Regions from separate parts of the Streptomyces sp. NPDC048442 genome, predicted to be linked through region 3. Evidence: riboswitches for the same ligand, from Rfam matches in the RefSeq annotation. Region 3 holds a riboswitch; each other region holds the start of a gene.

Region 1 (3,803 bases), on a different contig from region 3:
GTCATCTCGGCGGCCGAGCGGGACTTGCCCTCGAACTCGTACTTGCCGTCCTTGTAGAACTCGGAGGCGGCGACGTCGAGTGCGAGCGCGATCTGCTCGCCGGGGATGTAACCGGCCTGCTTGATGGCCTCGACGATGAGGTCGAGCGCGGCGCGGTTGGACTCCAGGTTCGGGGCGAAGCCGCCCTCGTCGCCGAGGCCGGTGGACAGGCCCTTGGTCTTCAGCACCTTCTTGAGGGTGTGGTAGACCTCGGCGCCCCAGCGAAGGGCCTCGGAGAAGGACTCCGCGCCGATCGGGGCGATCATGAACTCCTGGATGTCGACGTTGGAGTCGGCGTGCGACCCACCGTTGAGGATGTTCATCATCGGGACGGGCAGCAGGTGCGCGTTCGGGCCACCGAGGTAGCGGAACAGCGGCAGGTCGCTCGCCTCGGAGGCCGCGTGGGCCACCGCGAGGGAGACGCCCAGGATGGCGTTGGCGCCGAGGGAGCCCTTGTTCTCGGTGGCGTCGAGGTCGAACATCGCCTGGTCGATCAGGCGCTGCTCGGTCGCGTCGTAGCCGACGAGCTCCGGGCCGATCTGCTCGATGACGGCGAGAACGGCCTTCTCGACACCCTTGCCCATGTAGCGGTTGGGGTCACCGTCACGAAGCTCGATGGCTTCGAAGGCACCGGTGGAGGCGCCGGACGGAACAGCAGCACGACCGGTGCTGCCGTCGTCGAGGCCGACCTCGACCTCGACCGTGGGATTGCCTCGGGAGTCCAGGATTTCCCGGGCTACGACGACGTCGATGGACGGCACGAGCATCTCCTTATGGGATGTGACGCTGAAGCAGAGTGCAGGGTCGCTTTCGGCCTTGCGACATGAGCCTAACCGGATCACGGGCATCAACCGGCCGTCGGACCGCCCGCTGGGACGAAAAGATGCCCGAATGCCTGTATTACAGGACGAAGGGCCCATGGATCGTCGCCGCGCGTTACGGACACGTTCACTCAGTGTGCGTACGGGCCCTGCACATATGAGGGGACGCGGACACAAAAGGGCCCCGGCCCGGCGCGTACAGGGGGAAGTCGCGCCCGGCCGGGGTCCAGGAGTGCGGAACGGACGGGGGTGGGCCGTCCGTTCCACGGGGCGGAGACCGGGCGGGGGTGGGCCGCCGGGGTCTCCGCGGGGTCAGCTCAGGTGGAGCTGCTGACCCGGGAAGATGAGGTCGGCGTCGGTGACGACTCCCTCATTCAGGTCGAGGATGTGCTGCCAGCCGCCCTTGACGTGCTTCGCCTCGGCGATCTTGCCGAGGGTGTCGCCGGCCTTCACCTTGTACTCGCCGTCACCCTTGCGGATCGGGGCGGAGGGCTTGGCGGCGGCCTTGGGGGCCTCGGACTTCGGGGCCTGACGGGCCTCGGAGCGGGAGGCGGGGGCCTCGGAGCGGCGCTCCTGCTTCGGGGCGGACTTCTGCGCGCCCGAGCCGGTGCTGACGCCCGGGTCGACACCGTCGTTGCTGAGGTTGCCGGCGCCCGCACAGGCCCAGGCACCCGGGCCCTGGATCTTGAGGAGCTGCTCGGCGGTGGCTATCTGCTGGCCCTTGGACGCCTGGTCGGCGCGCGGCGCGTACTTGGTGCCGCCGGCGGCCGCCCACGAGGAGTTCGTGAACTGCAGGCCGCCGTAGTAGCCGTTGCCCGTGTTGATGGACCAGTTGCCGCCGGACTCGCACTGGGCGACGGCGTCCCAGGTGTCCACGGAGGCGGCGGAGGCCGAGGAGGCCCCCATCAGCGGAGCGGCGACCGCGACACCGGTGACGCCCGCGAGGGTGGCGACACGGGTGGCCTTGGACGGACGGCGGTGCTTGCCCTTGCCAATGAAAAGCGACATGGATATCCCCTCACCGACGCCTTCGAGGTGAGCTGTCGGGTTCGGGCTGTGAGTTCGCCCGGCCTCCGGTCGGGGCCGCCCAGTTGCTGCGGTCCTTCTCGAAGGCTTCACCCCAAGCCGTTCCTCGTACGTCTCTCAACGTCCGGGCCCGGCACTTACCTTGGGTCCCCCGCTCCTGCCTACGGCGCTTTCGCGACGACTGCTTCCGAGGCCCACCGGCAGGATTCGGCGTGCGGGCTCCGGTGCTCACCGGTGGCGAGCGAGGACGACCGAATCACAGGAGCCCCCGATGTTCAAAGAGGCACATCGGGGACATTCAGCCCCTACTTGCCCTCTCCGCGCAGTCGTTTACGCAGGTCAGAGGGGGCACAGCGGGAGCTTCCGGCAGGGACACGCCAGTTGGGGCAGAGAGACTCATGTCTCACTTGCGCAGAACCGGACATAAAGCCCCGAACTACCCGTGTTTCGCGCCTACTTTTCACTCAGGTCGAGGCTCTGGCCAGGCTTGATGAGGTCCGGATCGTCGCCCACGGCGTTGCGGTTCGCCTCGTAGAGCGCGGGCCAGCCGCCGGGCACGTGCGCCTCGTCGGCGATGTGCCAGAGGTTGTCACCGGGGCGCACGGTGTAGTTGCCGCGCTCGGGCGCGGAGCCGTCCGCACCCTTGTCGCCGCCGCGGGAGGCGTGGCGACCCGCGTCGCGCCCGTCGGTCTCGTCCGGAGTAGCCGAATTGTCCGGTACGGGAAGGGAGTTCTCAGGAGCGGGCTCACCACGGTGCTTGCCCGGGTTGGCGGGCGTGGCCGGTGTGGCGGGCGTGACGGGCGTCGTGGGCCCGGCCGACGCGTCCGGGGACTCGGGCGTACCGGGAGTCTGCGCACCAGGCGTGATGGCGCCGCGGGACGGCAGTTCGGCGCCCGGGGTGGTCGGGCCGGTGCTGGGCTCGATGCTGGAGCCCGGGGCCGGCTCGACGGGCAGCTCGCTGCCCGGGGAGGCGGGGGTGGCCGGAGTGGCGGGGGTGGTGGGCGCGCCGGGGGTCGTCGGCTTCCCCGTCTCCGCACCCGCATGCGTACCCGTACCCGCTTCCGGGGTGTCCCGGTGTGCGTCCGTGCCGGGAGTGTCCGGCTTCGCGGAGCCTGCCGGGGGCTTGGGCGGTGCGCTGGTGTCCGTACCGGGGTCGGCCGCGTCGACGCCGCCGGAAGCGGAACCGGAATCGGAGCCGCCGCCCGGGGCGAGCCCGGAGACGCCGGCGCAGCTCGGCCAGCCCTGCGGACCCTCGGCGGTGAACACCTTCTCGGCGACCTTGATCTGCTGGGCGCGGCTGGCGAGGTCGGGGCGCTGGGCGTACGCACCGCCGCCGTACTGGTCCCACTTCTCCTGCGAGAACTGGAGCCCGCCGTAATAGCCGTTGCCGAGGTCGGCACTCCACATGCCGCCGCTCTCGCACTCGGCGACGCGGTCCCAGGTGTTCGACTCTGCCGCACTGGCACTGGTCGCGCCCAGGAGCGGAATCGCGAGGGCGGATCCGGTCACCCCTGCCGCGACGATAAGAGCGGGTGCCTGACGCGGGCGGCGGTGTTTACCGTTCCCGGAGCGCATGCGGTTGCCTTTCAGCTGACGGTGACCCGGCTTCTGGCCGTAACTGCCGGGTCGCCCGTGAACGTAGCCGCAGTCGAACACCCGTCACAAGTCGATGCAGTGCAGATCACGCGAAGGTCACATGGCTGATGGTCTGTCAGTTTCAGCTACCCGCACGGCTCCCCCGAACTCGACCGGGAGGGTGCGCAGTCCGCGCATAATGAGACCGCCTCGCCACCGCAAATCGGCAGGATCTTCCGCGAGTTGCAGGTCAGGGAGACGGGTCAGGAGAGTCGCGAGTGCCGTCTGCGCTTCGAGACGCGCGAGGGGGGCACCGAGGCAGTAGTGAATGCCGTGCCCGTA
Region 2 (3,803 bases), on a different contig from region 3:
TCGACTTGATCTGTGCCGGAGTGAGCGTCGGCTCCGCCTGCGCGGTGCCCTCCAGCACGGTGGCGCCCGCGGCCCCTGCCAGTGCGAGGGTGAACGCGGTGGTACGGGCGGTACGAGCGGTGCTGCCGGTGAGTGAGCGCTGCTTGGGCTTCCGGTGCGCTGCCACGAGGGCGTTCACGTCCTTCCACGGTTCCGTCCGGCCGGGTGGGGGAGGGGAGTCGGCCGTCTGGGGAGGGACGCTAAACCTGGACGTCACGGCACAGCCTTCGAATGAGCGCTAATGGCAGGAAGACGTCGATTACTGGTCGCCGATGATCGACAGTAAGGATGCGGAGGTACCAATTCCGCGCCCACTGTGACCGATGGGGCGGAACGGTCCGCCCTGCCACCGTCCCCCTGCTAACGCCTGGCTAGGCTCCGCCCCATGGACGTACTGATCAATGTTTTCGTAGGACTGCACATCATCGGCATCGCCTCGCTCCTCGGCGGCTTCCTGACCCAGATGAAGGCGATGGGCGCGGGCACCGCCCGCTTCACGCCCCCGATGCTGCACGGTGCGCTGACCATGCTGGTCACCGGCATCGCCCTGGTCGGCCTCAACCAGGCCCAGGACCACTCCCTCAACAACGTCAAGCTCGGCATCAAGCTGGCGATCCTGGTGGTGATCCTGGGCCTCGTCTACGTCAAGCGCGATGACGAGAAGGTGGAGAAGGCCCTGTTCGGCGCGGTCGGCGGGCTGACGGTCGTCAACATCTTCGTCGCCGTCCTCTGGACCTGAGTCCCGGCGGGGCCGGTCAGGCCGGCCGTACGCTCCCGTAGATCGGCATGTAGTAGATCGACTCCTCGCGCACCTTCGCGTTCGGCTTCGGCGCGTGGATCATCATCCCGTTGCCCTTGTAGATGCCGACGTGGCTGATGTCGTCGTAGAAGAACACCAGGTCACCTGGCTTGAGGTCCTTCGTCGCGATCGGGGTGCCGACCTTCACCTGGTCCCAGGTGGTCCGCGGCAGGGTCACCCCGGCGGCCCGCCAGGCGGCCTGGGTCAGCCCCGAGCAGTCATACGAGGAGGGGCCGGTCGCACCCCAGATGTACGGCTTGCCGATCTGGGCGCGGGCGAAGTCCAGCACCTTCGCGGCCTTGGTGGAGTACGAGCTTCCGGAGCCGGAGCCGGAGCCGGAGCCGGAGCCGTTGCCGGACCCCGAGCCAGTGTCCGTACCCGTACCCGTACCCGTACCCGAGCCCGTACCCGTGCCTGACCCCGATCCGGATCCGGACCCCTGCCCGGGTGTCTTCTCCTTTGCCTTCTCCCGCTCCTTCTCCCTGGCCGACTCTTTCGCCGCCTCCGCCTGCTGCCGCGCCAGCTCGTCCGCCTTGTGCTTGGCCTCCGCCTCGCGCTTGCGCTCCAGCTCCGCGAGCTTGGCCTTCTCCTCGGTGGTCAGCCGCGACAGCAGCCCGCGCGCCTGCCCGAGCTTGTCCTGCACCTCCTGCTTGGACTCCCGCAGCGAGGCCTGCGAGGTGGTCAGCCGCTCCAGCCCCCGGGTCGCCACGGCCCGGTGCTTCGCGGCGGCCTGCTGCTGTGCGCCGTAGTCGGCGACGAGCTTCTTCTGCCGGTCGGTGGCCCGCGCCATCAGCCGTCTGGAATCGAAATACGACTGAGGGTCGTGCGCCAGGAGCAGCGCGGCCGTGGGACCGACCGATCCGCTGCGGTACTGGGTGGCGGCGAAGGTGCCGAGCGAGCGCCTGGCCTCGTTGAGATCGTCGGTGCGCTGCGCGACGTCGTCGAGGAGCGCACCGACCTTCTCCTTCTGCTGCCGGGTGGCTTCCTTGGCCGCGTTGTACTTCTGGGTCGCCGTCCCGGCCTGCCGGTAGAGGTCGTCGACCTTCTTCTGCACCTCTTCGACCGACGGCTTGGGCGAGGCGGGCGTGGCCTGTGCGGACTGGGCGACCAGACCGACGGTGACCAGGGCGGCGGTGGTGACGCCGACCCCGGGAGCGGTGGAACGTATCAGCGACGTGGCGCGGGTACGCGGTTTGCGATGCGATGCCAAAGCAGGCATTCCTTCCGTGGACCGCCTACCGGGTTAGCTGTCGGGTTCGGGCTCATGGAAGGCGCGCCCTACGGCCCGCGTATGTGGGGGTACGGGCCGATTCACCCCGGTGATGCGTGTGGGTCCCCGGTTCCGAACCACCCTGCGGGCGGCGCGAATTCGGCGTGAGGGGACCGTTCCGGCGCGGTTCGCCGAGGGGGGTACGGGCCGCTCGCGCAGCACCGTAGCCAATCCCTGTGACGGGTGGGAAGCCTGATGTTCGATATGCCCGATACATTTTCGTGACCTTCGGGGCGTGACCCTCGGGACGTGATCTTCGGAAGGGGTGTGAGTGCGGGGTCACGGACGGTGTGGCGGAATCCGGGGCCCGCTGTCAGTGGGGCCGCCTAGACTCGGTAGGCGATGAGCAGCCTCTTTGACGACAGCTTCCTGGCCGGCCTCCAGCACAAGGACGACGCGGCCCCGCCTCCCCCGGAGGACACCGATGACGGTGCCCCTGAGGAGGAGGTTCCGCACGACCTCTTCCAGGGCGCGTTCGACGGTCCGCCGCCGCCCCGCGACGCGTACTACCGGGACGGCGCCCCCCGCCCGGTGGTCGACCCGGCCGCTCTGCTCGACGGGCTGAACGACAACCAGCGCGCCGCCGTCGTGCATGCCGGATCACCGCTGCTCATCGTGGCCGGAGCCGGTTCCGGCAAGACCCGCGTGCTCACCCACCGCATCGCGCACCTGCTCGCGGCCCGCGGTGTGCACCCCGGCCAGATCCTCGCGATCACCTTTACGAACAAGGCCGCGGGCGAGATGAAGGAGCGCGTCGAAGAGCTGGTGGGGCCGCGCGCCAATGCGATGTGGGTGTCCACCTTCCACAGCGCGTGCGTCCGCATCCTGCGCCGCGAGTCCAAGAAGCTCGGCTTCACGAGCTCCTTCTCGATCTACGACGCCGCCGACTCCAAGCGTCTGATGGCCCTGGTCTGCCGTGACCTCGACATCGACCCGAAGAAGTTCCCGCCGAAGTCCTTCAGCGCCAAGGTCTCCAACCTCAAGAACGAGCTGATAGACGAGGAAGCCTTCGCGGGCCAGGCCGCCGACGGTTTCGAGAAGACCCTCGCCCAGGCGTACGCGATGTACCAGTCCCGCCTCCGCGAGGCGAACGCACTGGACTTTGACGACATCATCATGACCACGGTGCACCTGCTGCAGGCGTTCCCCGACGTCGCCGAGCACTACCGGATGCGTTTCCGGCACGTCATGGTCGACGAGTACCAGGACACCAACCACGCCCAGTACACGCTCGTACGGGAGCTGGTCGGCCCGTCCGGCGAGGACAAGGCCCCCGGCGAGCTGTGCGTCGTCGGTGACGCCGACCAGTCGATCTACGCCTTCCGCGGTGCGACGATCCGCAACATCCTCCAGTTCGAGGAGGACTACCCGGACGCGAAGACGATCCTGCTGGAGCAGAACTACCGCTCCACCCAGACGATCCTCACCGCCGCCAACGCCGTCATCGAGCGCAACGAGAACCGCCGCGCGAAGAACCTCTGGACCGACGCCGGTGCCGGATCCCTGATCACCGGGTACGTCGCGGACACCGAGCACGACGAGGCCCAGTTCATCGCCGAGGAGATCGACCGCCTCACCGACGCGGGCGACGCCAAGGCCGGCGACGTCGCCGTCTTCTACCGTACGAACGCACAGTCCCGCGTCTTCGAAGAGATCTTCATCCGGGTCGGCCTGCCGTACAAGGTCGTCGGCGGC
Region 3 (3,803 bases):
CGTCGCCGGGCTCTGCCTGCCCCAGGAGTCATGAGATGCCGGAACTCACCGAGTCACAGACTGCTGCGATGGCCGCGATCGCCAGGGCCGCCCAGGAGGCGGCCCACGACGAGAAGTCGAACACCGGCAAGAAGGCCGACTGGAACGACGGCGCCGGGAAGTCCGGCGTGCTCGGCTTCGTCGAGGACCGGGCGCCGCGCGGACTGGTGCTGCGCGTCTTCCTGTACATCGCCGTGGGCCACGTCTTCGCGGCCTTCATCTACCTGCTGTTCACGCTCGGCGGCGAAGGCTGAGTCTTCTGTTCAGGGTGTTCAGGGGGCTATTCGGTGAGCCGCTCGCGCAGTGCCTCGCGCGTCGCAGGCGTCAGCTTCAGGCCCTGCGTCAGGTAGGTGTCGGTGTCGCCCCAGGTGTCCGCGAGGGCGCCGAAGGCCGCTTCGAGGTAGCTGGCGCGGGCGTCGAAGAGCGGTGCGAGCAACTCCATCACCTGGGCGTTCGTCGCCTCCGGGGAGTCGCTGCTGCGGCGCACCTTGTAGCGGCGGTGCGGGTCGTTCGACTTCACGTAGTCCGCCACGATCGCCTCGCGCTCGACGCCCACCGCGAGGAGCGTCACCGCGATCGCCAGGCCCGCCCGGTCCTTGCCCGCCGCACAGTGCATCAGCGCGGGCACGCTGTCCTCGGCGAGGGCGTGCAGCACCCGGCTGTGCTCGGCCGTCCGCTCCACGATCATCCGCCGGTAGGAGCCCGCCATACGGGCGGCCGCCTTGCCGTCGTCGAGGATCTCGCGCAGCTGGTCGAGGTTGCCGTCGCGCACCATCCGCCAGAACTCGGCGCCGTCCGCCGGGTCGCTGAGCGGTATGTTCACGTTCCGCACGCCGGCGAGGGCGACGTCCGGGCCCTCCAGTTCCTGGTCCGCCGTATTGCGGAAGTCGAAGATCGTGTGCAGCCCGAGCGAGTCAAAGAACACCGTGTCCGCTTCGGTGGCGTGCGCCAGGTGACCGCTGCGGAAGAGCCGCCCGTACCGTACCGACCGGCCTTCCACCGTCGGCAGACCGCCCACGTCCCGGAAGTTCCGTACACCTGCCAGATCGGGCTCGGCCGACGGCGAAACCTGCTGCGTCACGAATGCTCCTCACGCGGTCGTCCGCCGGCGCGAAGCGCACCGGCCGGGCACGGACCGACGATACGACATGACCGGCCAGAATAGATGCCTTAGGCACCCAAGTCGCCCTGGAACGGGGGGTGAGTGAGCAGAATCATAGGGAGGGGGTGCCCGGAGGTGTCGGTGCGTCAAAGGGCAGGCCAGAGGCGGGAGATGGCGGAAGTGACCGGCGCGGGCCACCGGGAAAGCCGTGGAGAAGGAGTGTCGAGGGGAAGGAGAAGACGGGAACGGCTTGTTCGAAAGGTCTGCACTCGCCTAGGTTCACCGTCAATCCGGGCGGACCGCCGAATCCTGCCACCGCCCGGAATCCGCACCCATGACTTCTTCGTGTGGCAGGAGCGGGGGACCCAGGTAGTACGCCGGCACCGGAAGCGCTCCACCCTCCGGTACGGCTAGGGGTGAAGTCGCGCTCTCCAGGGAGCGCGGCCGGGCATCTCCAGCCCGAACCCGACAGCTCACCTCGCAGGCGCCGGAGAGGAATCCGTCATGCCTGCAAAGGGTAAGCACCGCCGCCCCAAGTCCAGTTCGACGCTCACCCGCGGCTTCGTCGCCGCCGGTACGGGTGGTGCGGCACTCGCGCTGCCGCTGATCGGGGCCACGGGGGCGCACGCAGCCGAGAAGACCGCGGCTCCCGTCGCGCTGCCGGAGAAGGCGCCGCTGAAGCAGGTGCCCCAGCAGCGGACGGCCGAGCGCCCGGCCGCCGCGCCGCAGGCCGACTCCCGCAAGACGGACACCCGTACGTACTCCGTGGTGACCGGCGACAACCTGTCGAAGATCGCCGCGGAGAAGAGCGTGCGCGGCGGCTGGCAGAAGCTGTACAAGGACAACGAGTCGGTCGTCGGCGACAACCCGGAGATGATCTTCCCCGGCATGAAGCTCACCCTCGGCGGCAAGGCCCCCGCGGGCTCCGGTGCGGGCGGTGGGGCGAAGGCCTCGACGCCCGCCCCGCAGAAGCAGGCCGAGCGCACCGAGCGGGCGCAGCAGCGCACCGAGCGTACGGAACAGCGCGTCGAGCAGCGCACCGAGAAGCATGCGCAACAGCGCACCGAGAAGCGGCAGCAGAGCTCCGGGTCCGGCTTCTCCGCGCCCGTCCCGTCCGGCGTCTCCACCCCGTACCGCGCCTCCGGCGGCAGCTGGTCGAGCGGTTACCACACCGGTGTCGACTTCCGTGCCTCCTCCGGCACCCCGGTCAAGGCCGTCGGTGCGGGCACCGTCGTCTCCGCCGGCTGGGGCGGCGCGTACGGCAACGAGATCGTCATCAAGCACAACGACGGCCGCTACTCGCAGTACGCGCACCTGTCCGCGCTGAGCGTCCGCTCCGGCCAGAGCGTCTTTGGCGGCCAGCAGATCGGCTACTCCGGCTCGACCGGAAACTCGACGGGACCGCACCTGCACTTCGAGATCCGCACCGGCCCCGGCTACGGCTCGGACATCGACCCGCTGGGCTATCTGCGCAGCAACGGCGTCTCGCTCTGACCGCGTTCACCGCACGCTGACGGCGGGCTCCGGCCCTTCCCGCGTACGGCTTCCCTCGCCCCCGCACCTGCCCCGGTGCGGGGGCGAGGCCCGTTCTCGCGGCGTCGCCCGCGTATTCCGGGTTGAATGAATCTTGACCGGTGGTATATCTCACCCTCCGTCAACCCCTCCCTACGGTGGCGTAGGTCACTTGCCGAAGTGGAGGATGTGTCGACGTGGCAGACGATTCGAGATCAATCAGCGCAGGCACCATCGGGTCGTACGCGGCGATCGGGGACAGCTTCACCGAAGGGGTCGGAGACCCTGGCCCCGACGGTGCGTTCACCGGGTGGGCCGACCGCCTGGCCGTCCTCCTGGACGACCGGGTACCCGAGCACACCTTCCGATACGCGAACCTCGCCGTACGCGGCAAGCTCCTCGACCAGATCGTGGCCGAGCAGGTCCCGCGGGCCAGGGAACTCGCCCCCGACCTGGTCAGCTTCTGCGCCGGCGGCAACGACATCATCCGGCCGGGCACCGACCCCGACGACGTCGCCGAACGCTTCGAGAAGGCCGTCGCCGACCTCACCTCGGCGGTCGGCACGGTCATGGTGACCACCGGCTTCGACACCCGCGGCGTCCCCGTACTGCGCCACTTGCGCGGCAAGGTCGCCACGTACTCGGCGCACGTACGGGCCATCGCCGACCGCTACGAGTGCCCGGTCCTGGACCTGTGGTCGCTGAAGTCCGTGCAGGACCGGCGGGCTTGGGACTCCGACCGGCTGCACCTCTCGCCCGAGGGGCACACCCGGGTCGCGCTGCGGGCCGGCCAGGTGCTCGGCCTGGACATCCCGGCCGACCCCGACCAGCCGTGGCCGCCGATGGCGCCGCGCGGCAGGCTCGAAGCGCGCCGGGACAACATCGACTGGGCCCGCGAGCACCTGGTGCCGTGGATCGGACGGCGGCTGCGCGGCGAGAGCTCGGGGGACCATGTCGAGGCCAAGAGGCCGGATCTGCTGCCTCTCTGACGGGGCGTCGGGCCTACGGCAGTCTTTGACGGAGGGGCGGGCCGCGTTGACGGAGAGGCGGGCCCGCTGTGACCAGTCAGTTCTGCGGCCCGGCGGCGGGTTCGGCGAGCAGTGCCTCCGGGCCGATCAGGGACGTGTTGCCCGCGACCGTGCAGGCGTAC

Evidence for each region. A riboswitch is a leader RNA that binds a small molecule or an ion and turns the genes downstream of it on or off. The one in region 3 is predicted to bind cyclic di-AMP.
Region 1: linked by a shared signal. The riboswitch ahead of AB0D18_RS16655 (transglycosylase family protein) and the one ahead of AB0D18_RS35330 (LysM peptidoglycan-binding domain-containing M23 family metallopeptidase) in region 3 are both predicted to bind cyclic di-AMP.
Region 2: linked by a shared signal. The riboswitch ahead of AB0D18_RS15840 (NlpC/P60 family protein) and the one ahead of AB0D18_RS35330 (LysM peptidoglycan-binding domain-containing M23 family metallopeptidase) in region 3 are both predicted to bind cyclic di-AMP.

What each region holds. Positions count from the first base shown of each region.
Region 1 covers NZ_JBEZKB010000009.1:182,209-186,011, reverse strand. The annotation lists gene eno (phosphopyruvate hydratase) at 1-806, opposite strand, end outside; gene AB0D18_RS16655 (transglycosylase family protein) at 1,173-1,868, opposite strand; cyclic di-AMP (ydaO/yuaA leader) riboswitch at 1,871-2,065, opposite strand; gene AB0D18_RS16650 (transglycosylase family protein) at 2,340-3,395, opposite strand; partial or broken gene AB0D18_RS16645 (cytochrome P450) at 3,579-3,803, opposite strand, start outside.
Region 2 covers NZ_JBEZKB010000008.1:317,540-321,342, forward strand. The annotation lists gene AB0D18_RS15830 (NlpC/P60 family protein) at 1-166, opposite strand, end outside; gene AB0D18_RS15835 (hypothetical protein) at 425-778, shown strand; gene AB0D18_RS15840 (NlpC/P60 family protein) at 795-2,057, opposite strand; cyclic di-AMP (ydaO/yuaA leader) riboswitch at 2,055-2,223, opposite strand; gene pcrA (DNA helicase PcrA) at 2,451-3,803, shown strand, end outside.
Region 3 covers NZ_JBEZKB010000034.1:56,661-60,463, reverse strand. The annotation lists gene AB0D18_RS35345 (XRE family transcriptional regulator) at 1-34, shown strand, start outside; gene AB0D18_RS35340 (DUF6126 family protein) at 36-293, shown strand; gene AB0D18_RS35335 (tyrosine-protein phosphatase) at 320-1,120, opposite strand; cyclic di-AMP (ydaO/yuaA leader) riboswitch at 1,448-1,641, shown strand; gene AB0D18_RS35330 (LysM peptidoglycan-binding domain-containing M23 family metallopeptidase) at 1,646-2,635, shown strand; gene AB0D18_RS35325 (SGNH/GDSL hydrolase family protein) at 2,851-3,642, shown strand; gene AB0D18_RS35320 (PfkB family carbohydrate kinase) at 3,719-3,803, opposite strand, start outside.